Regions from separate parts of the Sphaerisporangium krabiense genome, predicted to be linked through region 2. Evidence: riboswitches for the same ligand, from Rfam matches in the RefSeq annotation. Region 2 holds a riboswitch; each other region holds the start of a gene.
The links. Region 2 has a riboswitch for cyclic di-AMP ahead of BJ981_RS21305 (coiled-coil domain-containing protein). Riboswitches for the same ligand answer to the same signal wherever they lie in the genome.
Positions count from the first base shown of each region.

Region 1: another riboswitch for cyclic di-AMP. It lies ahead of BJ981_RS27145 (CHAP domain-containing protein); the one in region 2 lies ahead of BJ981_RS21305 (coiled-coil domain-containing protein).
Region 3: another riboswitch for cyclic di-AMP. It lies ahead of BJ981_RS12365 (C40 family peptidase); the one in region 2 lies ahead of BJ981_RS21305 (coiled-coil domain-containing protein).

Region 1 is NZ_JACHBR010000001.1:6,191,247-6,196,876, reverse strand. Features, by position in the region: gene BJ981_RS27155 (DUF6716 putative glycosyltransferase) at 1-794, opposite strand, end outside; gene BJ981_RS27150 (hypothetical protein) at 809-1,795, opposite strand; cyclic di-AMP (ydaO/yuaA leader) riboswitch at 2,499-2,650, shown strand; gene BJ981_RS27145 (CHAP domain-containing protein) at 2,662-3,378, shown strand; gene BJ981_RS27140 (ABC transporter substrate-binding protein) at 3,767-5,107, shown strand; gene BJ981_RS27135 (carbohydrate ABC transporter permease) at 5,220-5,630, shown strand, end outside.
Region 2 is NZ_JACHBR010000001.1:4,816,121-4,821,750, forward strand. Features, by position in the region: gene BJ981_RS21290 (PP2C family protein-serine/threonine phosphatase) at 1-308, shown strand, start outside; gene BJ981_RS21295 (response regulator transcription factor) at 316-921, opposite strand; gene BJ981_RS21300 (M50 family metallopeptidase) at 1,171-2,478, shown strand; gene BJ981_RS21305 (coiled-coil domain-containing protein) at 2,564-3,508, opposite strand; cyclic di-AMP (ydaO/yuaA leader) riboswitch at 3,543-3,679, opposite strand; gene galT (galactose-1-phosphate uridylyltransferase) at 3,747-4,826, opposite strand; gene BJ981_RS21315 (DeoR/GlpR family DNA-binding transcription regulator) at 4,823-5,623, opposite strand.
Region 3 is NZ_JACHBR010000001.1:2,767,803-2,773,432, forward strand. Features, by position in the region: gene BJ981_RS12355 (type III pantothenate kinase) at 1-34, shown strand, start outside; gene BJ981_RS12360 (helix-turn-helix domain-containing protein) at 740-904, shown strand; gene BJ981_RS12365 (C40 family peptidase) at 952-2,025, opposite strand; cyclic di-AMP (ydaO/yuaA leader) riboswitch at 2,031-2,225, opposite strand; gene BJ981_RS12370 (amino-acid N-acetyltransferase) at 2,608-3,180, shown strand; gene BJ981_RS39110 (RDD family protein) at 3,383-4,672, shown strand.

The DNA of each region.
Region 1 (5,630 bases), 1.4 Mb from region 2:
CCCGGCCGCACCGCGCCCGCGGCCTCCAGGGACGCCCACAGGCTCTCGTAGTGGTAGCGCTCGTTGTGGGTCTGGCGCTCGGTGGTGAGGGCGCGCAGCTTGACCACCACGTCCAGGTCGGGGCGCGCGGCGGCCAGGTCGTTCAGGGCGAGCAGGACGCTCTCGCGGTCCTCGCGGCGCTTGGGCACCTTGGCCTGCGTCGCGAACACCACCCGCCGCCCGGCCGGCGTGACCGGGTCCTCGGCGAGGGAGGCGGCCAGGGAGGGCGCCGCGTCCAGGGGAACGGGGTGGGCTGGGGTGGCGGCCTTCAGGAGCCCGTCGAGGTAGGGCAGGCGGGCCAGGGCCGTGACGCCGGCCGCGCCGAGGTCCTTGCCGATGCGGCCGAACTCCTCGACCTCGTGCCCGCTGTGGACCACGAACAGGTCGCAGCCGCCGCGGAACATCCACGCCTTCTCGGTGGCGGGGATCGAGATGCCCGGCAGGCCGGACACGAACACCGGCCGCGGGCTGAGGTCGTCCAGCACGTCGCTGACCAGGACGTCCACGACGGGACCCGTGCAGGCGACGAGGATGGCATCGGGCCTGAGCCGCTCGGCGAGCCGCCGGACGGCCCGCGCCGAGACCACCGCGGGAGGCTCGCCGCCGGCCGCGCGCGTGCCGCTGACGGCCGCCGCGATCTGGGCGGGCGAGGGGACGATCGGGGTGCGCACGACGGCGAGCGTCGAGGACCACCCCTCCGGCAACTGGTCGAGCAGGCCCGCCGCCCACTTGAGGTAGGAATCGGAATCGGCCACGGCGAGAACCCGGCTCAAGGAGCAGCCCTTTCGTGCGCGAACATCTGGAGGTGTGATCGGAGGGAGACCGACGCGGAGGGCGTCCACCAGTCGTCGGGGACGTCCACCGTCTCGACGGGGACGCCGCGTGCCGACAACAGGACGCGCAGGGACGTCACCGCCGTGGACGGAAGGCTGAGGACGCGCTGCCCCGGACGCAGGTCGCGCAGGGTCATCTCGACGGGGACGCCGCCGTCGTACACGGTCACGCCGGGGTGGTCGCGGACGGCGGCGAGGTCGCCGGGGTCCTCGCGGCGGTGCGGGTAGTAGGCGAGCGGGCCCTTCAGGGCGAACAGCCAGGACAGGTACCGGTCGCGGTGGATCAGCCCGTTGCGCACCAGCGAGGTGCCGAGCACGACGGTGTCCTCGCGGGGACGGGGGTGCCGGGCGGCGGGCTGGGAGCGCAGCCAGGCGAAGTCGTGGGTGATCAGCTCGGCGCCGAGGCGGCGCACGGCGGCGGCCAGGCCGGCGGGGACGGGCAGCGCGGTGAAGACGGTGAGACGCCCGGCGCGGGCGGCGGCCCGCAGGCGCAGCGCGGCGGCCAGGCCGAGGGCGCGCCGCGACGGGGTGGCCTGGACGCGGGCGCGCAGCAGGGACGTGCCGGCGCGGGAGGTGAGCTGCTCGAGGACGCGGATGGTGGCGAGGCCGTCGTCCACCAGCACGATGCGCGACGGCAGGGCGGTGAGCGAGGTGAGCTGCACGCGGCCGGAGAAGGCGTCCCCGAGCACCCAGGCGGCGCGGCGTCCCGGCCGGGGCATGCGGCCGGAGGCGGTCTCGATGGCGAGTCCCGGCGGCAGGTCGAGCGAGGTGAGCTCGGTGCGCGTGACACGCAGGGCCGGGAGCTTGGCGCGGGTGACCACGCGCATCTCCGGTCCCGCCACTCCGGCGTGCCGCGCTTCGACCGCGCAGAGCAGCTGGAGGGGTGACTCCACCCAGGCGACGGCCGACCCCTGCTCCCGCACGCGGCTTCGACCGTTCCTCTCCACGCCGGGGATTGACGCTTTCACGACGCAAGCAAGGTAGCCGCGTGACGCGACGCGTGAGGTAACAACCGGTGAACACGGTCTTACGGCCGCTGGACCAGGTCCAGATCAACGGACGCGGGACCGTGCGCGTGGCGCCACAGGGGCCTCATACGACAGGAAACGGCCGAACCGCCCGGCCGGTGCCGAACCCGTCCTCGGAGCCCCTTCGGGGGGTGAATCACCTCCGTTCCCGGCTTCGGGGGTCACACGCGCGGGGGCGGCCGGGAGGCGTCCCCGCCCTTCCGTCATAGGCGACGCCGGGCCGTCCGGCAACCCCCTCGGGACGTTCGCCGGGGCCTTGACAATCCGATGGCCGCCCCGCCCGGATATCCATTTCCTGCCACCGTGTCTCGCAGGTCACATCAGTCCCAGAGCGCTCGGCGGCCGGCGCCTGATCCGTACGATGGGCGGATCGTCGCAGGTAAAGAGCGGGTCGTGCGCGGCCCACGATCACCGGCCCCGCGCTGCTTGGCGTCCCGGATCCCCGATCCAGACCAGAGATTTGTCCTGTTTGCATCTGTTTGTCCGATGTATTACGGTGGGTGGACTCCTGGCGGGGGAACGTCCGGATCGGACGGCCTCTTCATGCCGTGGAGCTTGCATAGCGCGGCCGGTCCTCTGGGAGATCCCTCTCCCCCCGGCGCGCGCACCGCCGAGTCCGCCCTGTGCGGAGCCGGGGACCCACTTATCTCCCCGGGGTGAATCGGGGCGCCATTCCCACGGACGCTCCGTAGGGCGAACTTCCACGCCCGAACCCGTCAGCTAACCCGGTAGGCGGCCGTGGAAGGAGTCTCCACTTGTCCATGTTCGACAACTTCGACAAGTTCGTACATCGGCTTCAGGATGCCCCGAAGAACCACCTCAAGGCCTACGCGCTGGCCGGCCTGGTCGCCGCCCAGCTCGTGACGGGCGCCGCCTTCGCCGCCAACGCCGACACCGGGCCCGGGGGCACCGGCGTCGCCAAGGTCGCCGGCAACGAGGCCGCCCACCTGGCCGAGGGCCTCCACGCGCCCTCCGGGGCACGGCACGTCTCGGCGCAGCAGCTCCTGACGCTGGCCGAGAGCCAGGTCGGCATCAGCGAGAACGCCTACGGCGGCGGCACCAAGTTCCACAGCTGGTACATGGAGAGCCCGCGGGCCCGCGAGACCGTCGCCCGCGACGGCGGCACGATCGGCGCCTACGCCAACGCGCCCTGGTGCGACATGTTCGTCTCCTGGGTCGGCGAGCAGCTCGGCATGCAGGACACCATGGGCTCGGACGCCTACACCGTCGCGCACGCCAAGTGGTTCGCCCAGCAGGGCCGCTACGGCGAGACCCCGAGGCCCGGCGCGGTCGCGTTCTTCGCCTGGAACGGCACCAAGAGCGTCGACGCGATCGAGCACGTCGGCTTCGTCGTCAAGGACAACGGCGACGGCACCATCAAGACCATCGAGGGCAACACGGGCAACGGCAAGGTCGAGGTCCGCACCCGCTCGACCGGTTCGGTCGCCGGGTACGGCTACCCGAACTACGCCGCCTGAGCCCCCGGCCGCCCGCGCGGCGGCCCCCAGGACCACCAGCGGCGCGCCCCGCCTCCCCGCGAGCGCCCGTCCTCCCCGGCCGTACGGCCCGGCGTTTCCCGCTTCGCCGGGCCGTACGGCCTTTTTCACCACGAGCTATGGGAGCGCTCCCAGAAACTCCGGGAAGCGCGTGCGGCCCGGCGCATAACCCGGCGTAACAGTTATGTTTCAGCGTATTGACGGCGGCGTTGCGGATCGGCGACCCTTCGTGGGAGCGCTCCCAAACCTCGCCCACGAGGCCGCTCGTGGGACCACGGACGAGGTTCCAGCCACATCGCGGGGCCCGACCGCCGGGGCCGGCCCTCGATGCACCTCCCACTGACGGGCAACCACCGAGAGGGGTCCGGAAATGAACCACAAGGCGCGCCGCGGCGGGAAGCTCGCCGCCGCGATGACGATGGCCGCCGCGCTCGGCGTCACCGCCGCCTGCTCCTCCGGCGGCACCGCCGCCGAGGGCACCTCGTCGGCCGCGCCGGCGGAGAAGATCACGCTGACGCTGCAGACCTTCGGCGGCGGCACCAACTTCGGCTACAAGGCCGCCGTCGAGAAGTGGAACGCCGAGCACCCGGGCGTCCAGGTCAAGTACACCAACCTCACCGACAGCTTCGAGAACGTCTACTGGCCCCAGATGCTCCAGTGGCTCCAGTCGGGCACCGGCGCCGGCGACGTCGTGGGCATCGACGAGGGCGGCATGGGCCTGGCCAAGGCGCGCCCGCAGTTCTTCACCGACCTCGGCCAGTACGGGCTGGACTCCCGCAAGGCCGACTTCCCCGCCTGGAAGTGGGAGAACGGCCTCACCGCCGACGGCAGGCTCTTCGCCCTCGGCACCGACGTCGGCGGCATGAGCATCTGCTACCGCACCGACCTGTTCGAGAAGGCCGGGCTGCCCACCGGCCGCGACGAGGTCTCCAAGCTGTGGAGCGGCGGCTGGGACGCCTTCATCAAGGCCGGCCAGGACTTCCAGGCGAAGGTCAAGGACACCAAGTTCGTGGACAGCGTCAACACCATCTACAACGTGGTGCTGTCGCAGGAGGCCGCCAAGAACGGCAACGTCACCTACTTCGACCGCGACCAGAAGCTCATCGCCGGCACCAACCCGGCGGTGAAGACGGCCTTCGACCTCACCCAGAAGATCAGCCAGGCCGGGCTGACGGCCAAGCTGCAGAACTTCACCGACCCCTGGAACACCGGCTTCGTGAAGTCGCAGTTCGCCACCCTCGGCTGCCCCGGCTGGATGCTCGGCGTCGTCTCCGGCACCGCGGGCGACGAGTTCAAGGGCAAGTGGGACGTCGCCACCGTCCCGGGCGGCGGCGGCAACTGGGGCGGCTCCTGGCTCGCCGTGCCGAAGCAGTCCAAGCACCCCAAGGAGGCCGCCGAGCTGGCCAGTTACCTGACCGGTCCCGAGGCCCAGCTCATGGCGTTCAAGGAGGGCGGCAACCTGCCGAGCACGCTGGCCGCGCAGGACGACCCCGCGCTGCAGAGCGCGACCAACCCCTACTTCAACGACGCGCCGCTCGGCAAGATCTTCGGACCGTCCATCAAGTCGCTCCAGCCGACGTTCCTCGGTGAGCGGCACGCGCAGGTCAAGCGCGAGGTGGAGCAGGTCATCACCGGCATGGACCAGGGCTCGGTGCCGTACGCCGAGGCCTGGGACAAGTTCGTCGCCGCGGGTGAGAAGGCGGCGCGCTGACCGCCGCCCCCGCCACCGGCTCCGCCCATCGACCGTCACCGACGAACGAAGGAGTCCAGGGCTCCCCCGCCCGGCCACGGAACCCGCGGCCGGGCGGGGCCCCGCACCGCCGATGAGCGTCAACACCCAAACCCGGCGGGCGGGCCCGGCGCCGCCCGAGCCCCGCCCGCGCGCCCCGCGCCTCACCTGGTCCAGGTTCGACGTCAAGGCCGCCCCCTACCTGCTGATCTCGCCGTACTTCCTGCTCTTCGCGGTCTTCGGCCTGTTCCCGCTGGTGTTCACGCTGTGGGTCTCGCTGCGGGACTACGGCCTGGCCGGCGGGGAGGCGACCTTCACCGGGCTGGACAACTACGCCGCGCTGCTGTCCGACGCCGACTTCTGGAACGCGGTGGTCAACACGGTCGGCATCTTCGCGCTCGCCACGGTCCCGCAGCTCCTGCTGGCGCTGCTGCTGGCCAACGCGCTCAACAAGCGGCTGCGCGGACGGCTGCTGCTGCGCCTCGGCGTGCTGGTGCCGCTGGTC
Region 2 (5,630 bases):
TCAAGTTCGACGCGGGCACGGGCACCTGGCAGGTCTCGGCCGCCAAGGGGGTCGTGCTCGGCGTCGTCCCCGACCTGCACTGCGAGCCCGACAACGGCGTGCTCCACAAGGGCGACGCGCTCATGCTCTACACCGACGGGCTCATCGAGCAGCCCGGGCGCGACATCGACTCCGGCCTCGACCGCCTGCTCGGCGAGGCCGAGCGCCTGGTGCCGTCGGGCTTCTACGACGGCGCGCGGCCCCTGGTCAACTCCATGTCGGCGGGCCACAACGACGACTGCGCGCTGATCCTCATCTGGCGCCCCTGAGCCGGGCTCACAGCCAGCCGGCCTCCACGGCGATCCGCACCGCGTCGACGCGGTTGCGCGCCCCCGTCTTGCAGATGATTCGGGACAGGTGGTTGCGGACCGTTCCCACGGATAAGTACAGCTTCTCCGCGATCTCCTTGGACGCCGCCCCCTGCGCCGCGATGCGCAGCACGTCGAGCTCGCGGGGCGTCAAGGGGTTGTCGGCGGAGGCCAGCGCGGCGATGGCCAGGTCGGCGTCGACGGCCTTGCGCCCGGCGGCGACGCGGCGTATGCCCTCCGCGAGGTGCTCGGGCGCCACGTCGATGCTCAGGAAGCCGAGCGCGTGGGCGGCGAAGGCGCGCCGGACCTGCCCCGGGTTCGGCTGGCCTGACAGGAGCAGCACCCTGCACCGCGGGGCCTTCTCGTACAGGCGCGCGGCGGCGGTGAGGCCGTCCACGTCGGGAAGGTCCACGTCGATGACCGCCGCGTCCGGGTTGAGTTCCAGCGCCGCTGGGACGATGTACTCACCGGAGGCGACATCGGCGATCACCATGAGGTCCTTCTCCCCGTTCAGGGAAGCAACCAGGCCCCGCCGTACCAGCGGGAGATGTTCGGCGACCAGGATCCGTATCAAGGTGCTCCCTTGAGTGGCTTTGGAACAGACCCGGCATATGTCGCTTTGCCGGTCCATATCCCACGGTGTCTAGATGATTGCTGACCGTCAATGCAGTCTCTCGATTCGGTCCACGCCGCGCAAGTCACTCCTACGCTTGGTCGTTGATGCCCTTTTCCCGGCCCGGCGGGAGCCCGCGCGGAGTTCGGTTAGGCTCAGAGAGGGCATTGCACGCCGAAGCCGTCTTCTCCGCAGGTGGGGGTAGGGTCTATGAGCTGGCTCATCGTGGCCGGGTTTCTCATCTTCTTCCTCGGGATGGCCTTGTCCATTGCCCTGCACGAGCTCGGGCACCTCGTTCCCGCCAAGCTCTTCGGGGTGAAGGTCACGCAGTACATGGTCGGTTTCGGGCCCACGGTCTGGTCCCGGCGGCGCGGCGAAACCGAATACGGCCTCAAGTGGATTCCCTTCGGCGGTTACATCCGCATGATCGGCCCCCTTCCTCCCCGGCCCACCGACGATCCGAACAAACTGCGCAACCTGCCCACCGGCCCGTGGCAGGGGCTCATCGAGACCGCCAGGCAGGCGTCCCTGGAGGAGGTCCGGCCCGGCGACGAGAACCGCGTGCTGTACCGCAAGCCGTGGTGGCAGAGGTTCATCATCTTCCTCGGCGGGCCGCTCATGAACTTCCTCCTCGCGTTCGCCCTGTTCGCGGTGGTGTTCATGGGCTTCGGCGTCGAGGTCGCCAAGCCCGTGGTGGCCAAGGTGTCGCAGTGCGTCATGACCGTCGCGCAGGAGTCCAAGGGCCAGAAGTGCGACTCCACCTTCAAGCCCACCCCCGCCGCGCTCGCCGGGCTCCGCCCCAACGACGCCATCGTCTCCTTCGACGGCAAGCCGGTGCGCACGTGGGAGGACGCGACCGGCTACATCCGGTCGCACGGCGCGGGCCCCGTCACCATCGGCATCCGCCGCGACGGCGCGCCGATGACGCTCACCACCAGCCTCATCGCCCAGGACCGCCCCTCCGTCGAGGAGCCGGGCAAGGTCGACAAGGGCGTCGGCTTCCTGGGCGTCACCCCGGTCAGCGTGGTCGAGAAGCAGGGCCTCGGCTACACCGTCGGCGCCATGTGGAACATCACCTCCCGCACGGCCCACGCGCTGTCGCAGTTCCCGCAACGCCTGGTCGGCGTGTGGCAGGCCGCCTTCGGCGGGGCCGAGCGCCAGCTCGACAGCCCGCAGAGCATCGTCGGCGCGGGCCGCATCGGCGGCGAGATCGCCGCGTCCGCGCTGCCCATGGAAGGCAAGATCGTGGCGTTCATCCAGCTCCTCGCGGGCGTGAACCTGGCGATCGGCATGTTCAACCTCATCCCGCTGCTGCCCCTGGACGGCGGCCAGATCGCGGGCGCGGTCTGGGAGGGCCTCAAGCGCGGGTACGCCCGCGTGCGGCGCCGCTCGATGCCTGGACACGTGGACATCGCCAAGGCCCTACCCCTGACCTACGCGATGGTCGCGATCCTGCTCGTCGTCGGCGGACTGCTGGTCTACGCCGACATCGTCGCCCCGATCCGCCTCACCGGCTGAGCCTGCGGGCCCCGGCTCCGGCAGGAGCGGAGGGCCGGCGCCCACCCGAGGTGAGACGGCCCTGCCCGCGCGTCGCGGGCGGGGCTCAGTACATCGAGATGTGCACGTGGTCGAAGTGGTTGGCCGTGATGCCGCCGCGGTTCTCCATCGCGCGCCAGCCGGGGAAGCCCATGTTGTAGATGCGCTGCCGGTAGATCACGTACTTGACGCCCAGCTTGCCGCCGTTCTTGATCGCCCAGGCGGCGACCTGCTCGCCGAGCGCGACCTGGGGGGCGGACGGCATCGCGCCGCCGGAGCTGAGCATGAAGTCGCAGGCCCGGCCGAGGGGGTGCTCGCCGGAGTTCTCGGCGCGGTAGCAGCCGATCGGGAACCGCATGGCGAAGTGGTCCTTGATCTCGGCGCGGATCAGCCGCATGCGCGGGGTGATGTTGTCGCCCCCCGCGGGCAGCTCCGGCGCCCACGACCCGTTGGCCCTCTTGCCGGGCGCGGTCGGCACGAGCGTGTCGAGCTTGTCGGTGATCTGGTCGATCAGCTTCTCGGCCTCCTCGCGCCGGTCCTTCACCTCGGCCATGTCGGCGCGGAGCCGTTCGGTGAGCAGGGCGGCGTCGTCGGAGGCCTTCTTGCGCTCGTCCCGCACGGCGGCGAACCTGGCGATCTTCGCCTCCTGCTCGTCGCGCAGCTGGGTCAGCAGCGCGGCGCCGCCGTAGCCGGGGGACAGGAGCTGGCCGGCCATGCCGAGGTTGCCCGCCTGGTACTGGAGCTGGGCCAGGTCGCCCACCTGCGCCTGCGCGGCCTGCAAGCCCTTCTCGGAGGCCTTCAGGCGCGAGCGCGCGGCCTTCTCCGCGGTCTTGGCCTCGGCCGCCGCGACGCGCTTGGCGTTGTACTGCCCGATCAGCTTGTCGACCTGCTTGCCGAGCGACTCCAGTTGCGCCTTGAGCTGCTTCTCGGACGGCTTCGGCGCGGCGCCCGCCGTCGCCGTGCCGAGCAGGAGCCCGGCGGTGGTGAACGTGGCCAGCACGGCTGCGGCCACGCCGGCATGGCGGCGTGTCGTCGGGGGCAGAGCCCTCTCCTCTCCATCTGCCGACCGGGTTAGCTGACGGGTTCGGGCCGGAGAAGCCCTACCACGGACGTGGATTCACCCCAAGAACCTGTGGGTCCCCGGTTCCCAGGCGGGGCGCCTGGGATTTGGCGTACCGGCTGTTTCGGCCGGTGTTGGATGGATGTTAGTACCTGACCGCGGCCTGCGGGGAGTTTGGGGCGAAATGTCGCTAAAAATCACCTGATGTCCGAAGTTGCCGGGCGGCCTCCTCCGGGAGCACGTCGTTCACGAACGCGCCCATCGCCGACTCCGACCCGGCCAGGTACTTCAGCTTCTCCGCCGCCCTGCGGATGCTGAAGAGCTGGAGATGCAGGTAGGCCAGGTCGCGCCCCTGGCGCACCGGCGCCTGGTGCCAGGCGGCGACGTACGGCATCGCCACGCCGAACAGGCCGTCCAGCCGCCGCAGCACCCCGGTGTACAGCGGGCCGAACGACGCCCGCTCGCCGGCGTCCAGCGCCGTCAGGTCCGGCACCCGCCGGTTGGGGTAGACGTGCACCTCGAACGGCCAGCGCGCCGCGGCGGGGACGAACGCCGTCCAGTGCTCGTTCTCGGCCACCACGCGCACCCCGGCCTTGCGCTCGGCGGCGAGCACGTCGGCGAACAGGTCGCCGCCCGTGCGCTCCCGGTGGCGCGCCGCCGAGGCCAGCATGCGCCGGGTCCGCGGGGTCACGTACGGGTAGGCGTAGATCTGCCCGTGCGGGTGGGCGAGCGTGATGCCGATCTCCGCGCCGCGGTTCTCGAAGCAGAACACCTGCTCCACGCCCGGCAGCCGCGACAGCTCGGCGGTGCGGTCCGCCCACGCCGCGAGCACGAGCTCGACCTGGTCGGGGGAGAGGGCGGCGAAGGAGGAGTCGTGCGCGGAGGTGAAGCACACCACCTCGCACCGCCCGGCGCCCGCCCGCGCCTCGCTCAGCCCGCCCGGATCCTCATGCGCGCCCGCGTGCCCGCCGAAGGACGGGAAGCGGTTCTCGAAGACGGCGACGTCGTAGTCCGGGGACGGGATCTCGGTCGCCCGGCCGGGCGCGGAGGGGCACAGCGGGCACTGGTCGGCGGGCGGCAGGAACGTGCGGCCCTGGCGGTGCCCGGCGACGGCGACCCACTCGTCCAGGACGGGGTCGTGCCGCAGCTCCGAGGCCGGGGGGCGCGGCGGCAGCTCGCGGGTGTCGGCCGCGGAGCGGTCGGCGTCCTCGCGCCGGTCGAAGTAGATCAGCTCCCTGCCGTCCGCGAGGCGGGTGGTCGTGCGCCTCACTGGGCCGCCGCCTCGGCCGCCTCGCGTGGGTCGGCGAGCACCAGCGCGCCCACCTGGTCGGCGAGGAGGGGACGCGCGTCCTCCGGCAGGCCCGTGTCGCTGATCAGCACGTGCGCCTCCTCCAGTTTGGCGATCGTGCTGATGCCGACCGTGCCCCACTTGGTGTGGTCGGCCAGCACGACGAGTTGCTGCGCGGCGGCGACCAGCTCTCTGTTGGTCTCGGCCTCCAGCAGGTTCGGCGTGGTGAAGCCCGCCCTGAGGTTCATGCCGTGCACACCGAGCATGAGCGTGTCGACGTTCAGCTCGCGGATGGCGGCCACCGCGACCGGGCCGACGAGCGCGTCCGAGGGCGTGCGCACCCCGCCGGTGAGCACCACGGTCTGGTCCTGCCTGCCCGAGCGGTGGAAGACGTCGGCCACCTGCAGGGAGTTGGTGATGACGGTCAGCTCGGGGACGTCGGTCAGGAAGTGGGCGAGCGTCCAGGTCGTCGTGCCCGCCGACAGCGCGACGGCGGTGCCGGGGCGCACCAGCTCGGCGGCGCTGCGCGCGATGGCCTCCTTCTCGGCCTGCTGGCGCACGGACTTGGCGGCGAACCCGGGCTCCTCGGTGGAGCCGGCGCCGGTGGCCGTGGCGCCGCCGTGCACCTTCTCGACGAGCCCCCGCTCGGCGAGCACCTCCAGGTCCCTGCGGATCGTCATGTCCGAGACGCCGAGCTCGCGCACGAGGTCGGCGACGCGCGCCGCGCCGTTCCTGCGCACCCGCTCCAGGATCGCCTGCTGCCGCTGCTGGGCCAGCATCCCCCAC
Region 3 (5,630 bases), 2.0 Mb from region 2:
CCTGCGGCTGATCTACAACCGCAACACCAACTGACGTTCCGGCCGGGCGCCCCGGCCCGGGGCGCCGTGCCTCCCGGGATTCGACGCGTCGACGATGCTTTCGGTCGGTCGCGCGCCGATAACGAAGACCCGCCCGTTCGCGGCGCGCCGATGACGTGCGCGTGATGATCGGCCGCCTGGTGGAGATCGATATCGAAGCCGCGCCCCAGGGTCGCGGGCCGATTACGCCGCCGGTGACCCAGAGGGGAATGACCCCCGTGACACCGCGCGCACGCCTCCGTGTCCAGCCGAAAAAGGTGGGAAAGGACCTGTGATTTCACGCGGAATTATGGCTGGAGAGGCGTTGATCTTATATGCCCGGCGTGGGGTGATCCGGCGTGTCCTGCCCGCCGACCTGCCACGGACCAGCGCCGCGGGGCCCTCGCCGCGTCCCGGCGCCGGTGCCGTCCAAGATCGTTTTGCGGGTCGACCTCCGGCTATGGGTTCGCGAACATGTCATGAGTAGTTCACATATGCACTGGTATGTCAATCGTGGTGGTAACGACTATGCGGGGCCGGTGCTTGACGACCTTTGAACGTGGCGTTTACCGTTCCTGACGGGCGGGCTAGAAGCATTCGAGTATGTTGCCGAGTTCGTCGTGGGGGAGGACACCCGATGGCGTATCCGGATCTGGTTTCCCGAGGGAATGACATTCACCCGGGATCAGACGGCGTGGGATTGAGCGATGATGATCTTCTCTTGCTCGCCGAACTGGCCAAGGGCGTCACCGTCGACCGTGTCGGCCGGCGGCTGGACGTGAGCGGCAGGACGGTCCGGCGCCGCCTCCGGGGCATCTGCGACCGCATCGGCGTGGCCACCGCCATCGAGGCCGTGGCCTGGGCGGCGCGCCGGCGGCTGATCTAGCCCCCGGCGCCCCCGGCCCGCCCGCCACTTCCCGCGCCGTCGCCGTGTCAGTCGGCGATGCGCACGGCCCCGGCGAACGGACGGTTGCCGAGCGGGGCGACCCTCACCACGTCACCTGTGCGCGGGGCGTGCACCATCATGCCGCCTCCGATGTAGATGCCGACGTGGTGCAGGTCGCTGTAGAAGAAGACCAGGTCACCCGGGCGCATATCCTCGCGCGAGACGTGGGTGCCCGCGGTCCACTGGTCGCCGGTGTAGTGCGGCAGGCTGATGCCCACCTTCTGGTAGGCCCACATCACCAGGCCGGAGCAGTCGAAGGTGCTCGGGCCCGCGGCGCCCCAGACGTACGGCCTGAGCTGCTGGGTCAGCGCCCACTTGGTGGCCTCGGCGGCCTTGCCGGTCCCCGGGATCGGGATGTCGATGCGGGTCGCCCTGCCGCCCGACTGACCGGTCTGCGCGAGGGCGCGCTTGAACAGCGAGCTCTCGGTCTTGGCGATCAGCCCGCGGATCTTGTCGCGCTGGGTGGACAGGCTGGTGACCAGCTTCTTGACCTCGACCTCGCGCGCCTTGGCGCTCGCCTTCGCACGCTCGGCGATCTCCATGGCCTTGGTGATCTGCGCGACCTCCTCACCCTGCTGCATCTGCAGGGCGTAGGTGGTCGCCGCGCGGTCCAGATAGCCGTCAGGATCGCCGGACATGGCCAGCGCCAGGGAGGAGCCCACCCCGCCCGTCATGTAGGCGTCCTGGGCGAGCAGGCCCGCCCTGCGGCGCTTCTCCTCGAGGTCGGTCTGGCTCTTGGTGAGCGTCTTCTTGGCCAGGTCCGCCGAGCGCTGGGCCTGCTTGAGCCGCTCCTTCTGGCCGTTGTACTGCTCGGTGAGCGACTCGATCTGGTCGTACAGGTCCTCGACCTGCTTCTTGAGCTGGCTGAGGCTCGGCTTGGGCTCGGCGGTGGCCGCCACGAGCGGGGTGCCGAAGGTGAGCACCGTCAGGGCGGTGGCGATGAGCGCGATGCGGCGTGTCAGCCGCCGGGGCATCGCGCCGGCGAGCCGGGCACGCGTCGTGTGTTCGCGGGGGCGGGCGTGCCTGCCCGCGCTCTTTCCAGGCGTGCGCCTAGGCTGCACCAACAAGCTCCTCTCCTCGGCCGCTTACCGGGTTAGCTGACGGGTTCGGGCCGGAGCAGCCCTACCGAGTTCGCGATCATGGAGAACCTCCATGCCTCCCTCTCGGATTCACCCCAGGAACGACGGCTCGCGTGGGCTCGGCCCGCGCGCCGGTTGGGTCCCCGGCTCCCTGCCGCACGGGGACGCGGCCGGGATTAGGCGGCGCGGCCACCGCGGGGGCGATGACCGGCATCGACGCTGGACACTAGTGCAGCGCGGGTTCCTGCTCAACCAGAACTGCGGATTCTGTTGAGCTTTCACAACTGAGCCGTCACAGGACGATCACGCCCGGACGGCTGACCGACCCACTTTACCGTGCGTTTACGGCTCTTCGGCCGTGTCTTGGCGTCGGCGCCCGCAGGTGGGCGACTGTGCGGAACCTCAAACGATGCCCAGGTGGATCCCATGGGCACCAAGTGTGCGCAACCTCACCTGGGGTCACCCGCGTGCGCACACGCCCCCGGTTTCGGACGGCCCGTTATGCGCGGCTGTGGGACGGCACGGCAGGCGGGCCGCTCGCCGGGCCGGATACGCTGGCGCTTCATGGAGCAGGTCGTGGAGTTCGTGCCGTCCGGCGGCACGCTCGTGGTGCGACGCGCCCGCACGCCCGACGTCCGGCGGATCAGGCGTCTGGTCGACGCCTATTCCGGCGACGGCCCCCGTCTGCTGCGCAAGTCGACCGTCACCCTTTATGAGGACGTCCAGGAGTTCTGGGTGGCCGAGCGGGACGGCGTGGTGGTGGGCTGCGGCGCCCTCCACGTCCTCTGGGAGGATCTCGCCGAGATCCGCACCGTCGCGGTCGACGACTCCTGCCGCGGCCTGGGCATCGGGCATATGATCGTCTCCGCGCTCATCGAGGGGGCGCGCGAACTCGGCTTGCGGCGGGTGTTCTGCCTGACCTTCGAGGTGGATTTCTTCGCCAAGCATGGGTTCATCCCGATCCAGGGCACTCCGGTCTCTCCTGAGGTGTACGCCGAGTTGCTCGACTCCTACGATGAGGGCGTAGCCGAATTTCTCGATCTTGAACATGTCAAGCCCAACACCCTCGGCAACACGCGCATGCTTCTCCATTTGGTCCCACGCTCTGACCAGCGTGGTGACCTGATGGAAAGGTGACTGTTGATGCCGCTGTCGCTACGTTGGGCAACACCACAGCATGCGTGTCTGACATATGTCGCATGCGAAGCCGAAGTGAGGTGACACGGTGAGCACCGGACAGCCGCCGTACCCACGCGATGAGCCGGGGGGCAACGCGTCCTCCGGCTCCCCGTATGGGCAGCACAACGCAGATCGGTCGCTCCCCGGCGCCGATCCGGAGGTGACGGTCGTCCACCGTCCCCAGCCGACATCGGAACACCCCAACCAGTCCAGCCAGTCCAACCAGTACGGCCAGCAGTCCTATGGCCAGCAGGGCTACGGGCAGTCGCAGTACGGCCAGGGCCAGCAGGGCTATGGCGACCAGGGATACGGCCAGCAGCAGGGCTCTGGCCAGCAGTACGGCCAGCAGCAGGGTTACGGGCAGCAGGGGTACGGCCAGTCCCAGGCGAGCTCGGGCTACGGCCAGCAGGGCTATGACCAGCAGGGTTATGACCAGCAGCAGGCGTCGTACGGTCAGTCCGGCCAGCAGGGCTACGGCGACCAGGGATACGGCCAGCAGCAGGGCTATGGCCAGCAGTCCCAGTACGGGCAGCAGGGTCAGCAAGGCCAGCAGGGTCAGCAGGGTTACGGCCAGCAGTCCCAGTACGGCCAGCAGGGCCAGGATTACGGGCAGCAGGCCCAGTACGGGCAGCAGAGTTATGGCGAGCAGGGCTATGGCCAGCAGTCCCAGTACGGGCAGCAGGGTCAGCAAGGCCAGCAGGGTCAGCAGGGTTACGGCCAGCAGTCCCAGTACGGCCAGCAGGGCCAGGATTACGGGCAGCAGGGCCAGTACGGGCAGCAGGGTTACGGCGAGCAGGGTTACGGCCAGCAGGCGCAGTACGCCCAGCCCGGTTACGGCCAGCAGCCCGGCTACTCCGCCCCGGGGTACGGTCAGGCGGGGTACCCGCAGACCCCCGGCGGCTACCAGCAGCCTTACGGCGTGGCGGGCGCGGTTCCCCCGGGCGCGCCGGCTCCTCTGGCCGAGTGGTGGCAGCGGCTCGTCGCCCGCCTCATCGACGGCGTGATCCTGGCGATCCCCACGTTCATCCTCAGCGCCATCGTCACCGCGATCCTGGTCACCAGCGCGTCGATGGATCCCTCCACGGGCCTCTCGGTCGTGGAGAGCGGCGTGTTCGTCGCCTCCCTGGTGAGCGCGCTCCTCATCGGCGTCGCCTACGTGGCGTACGAGTTCCTCATGCTGAAGCAGCGCGGCCAGACGCTCGGCAAGATCGCCATGGGCATCAAGGTCGTCCCGGTCGGCGGCGCGGTGGACTCGCGGCTCGCCACCGACGTCGTCGGCAAGCGGGCGGTCGTCATGATGGGCCCGCAGCTCATCCGGTGGATCCCCGTCGTCGGCTGGCTCGCCAGCATCTTCGCCCTCGTGAACGTCCTGTGGCAGTTCTGGGACAAGCCGCTGCAGCAGTGCCTGCACGACAAGGTCGCGAACACGATCGTCATCAAGGTCAAGTAAGGCCCGGCAAGCGGGTCACGTCCGGGGCCGGAGGCGCGTCCTCCGGCCCCGACGCATGTCCGGAGACCTTCGGGGCAGTGCCGCCGGAGCGCGGGGTACGGCCGTCGTCCCCGAATCGTGATGCCGAGCTTGGCGAATCGGTAACGGACAGACCTGTATGTGCGATAGGACCTTGCACGAACCAGAACCACCTTCGCTTGCCGCGAAAGGCGATGAGATGACCGCAGAACCGTCCCCGCCGGCCGGTCACCCCAACATGCCGCCCTTATCCCCTCAAGAGGCGCACGGAGCCCCTCAGGGCTTCTCGTGCGGCCATCCCCGTACCCGAAGGCCCGTTTCCCCTCCCGCGGGTGTCGCCACGCCGCCCGCCTCCGTAGCGCAAAGGCGCGGCGGCTCGCCGCGCGGCCCGTCCGGGACCATGTTGCAAGGGTCCCAAGGCTTCCAAGGGTTCCAAGGAAGGTTCGTGCCCTCCCGCAGCCGGCCCTGACGCCCGCCGGCCTTACTTCTCTCCCGCGATTCCCCCGCCGGCAAAGGCGGAACCGATCGCGCCCGCGCGTCCCGCGACGGCGCCAATGCGTTCGGCGCGTATACCGCCTACGACTATGCGTCGCATTCCACGGGCCGCCCGGCTCGGGGAAGAAGGTGATGAAGATCCGTCTTGCCGGGATCGGCGGCGGCGCCCGCACGATTCCGCGGCGCCGCGAAGCACCCCGCCGACTTCCGCGTGGCGGCGCTTCTCCGCCACATTCCCATGCCCGGATGGCCGGTCTCACTTCGCCCACGCGGTCGTGGTGCTAAAGAACGGACAAGCCACCGCCTCCGGTGCCGCGCGGTACGCCCGCGGGCGCCGTTGTCGTCATGGAGGCCCGATGGGATCGGCATTTTCGGCGTGGGCGGGCGTACCGCGGGCGCCGCGTCCCTGTTTTCAGGGGATCGTCATTACGCGGACATCCGGTAA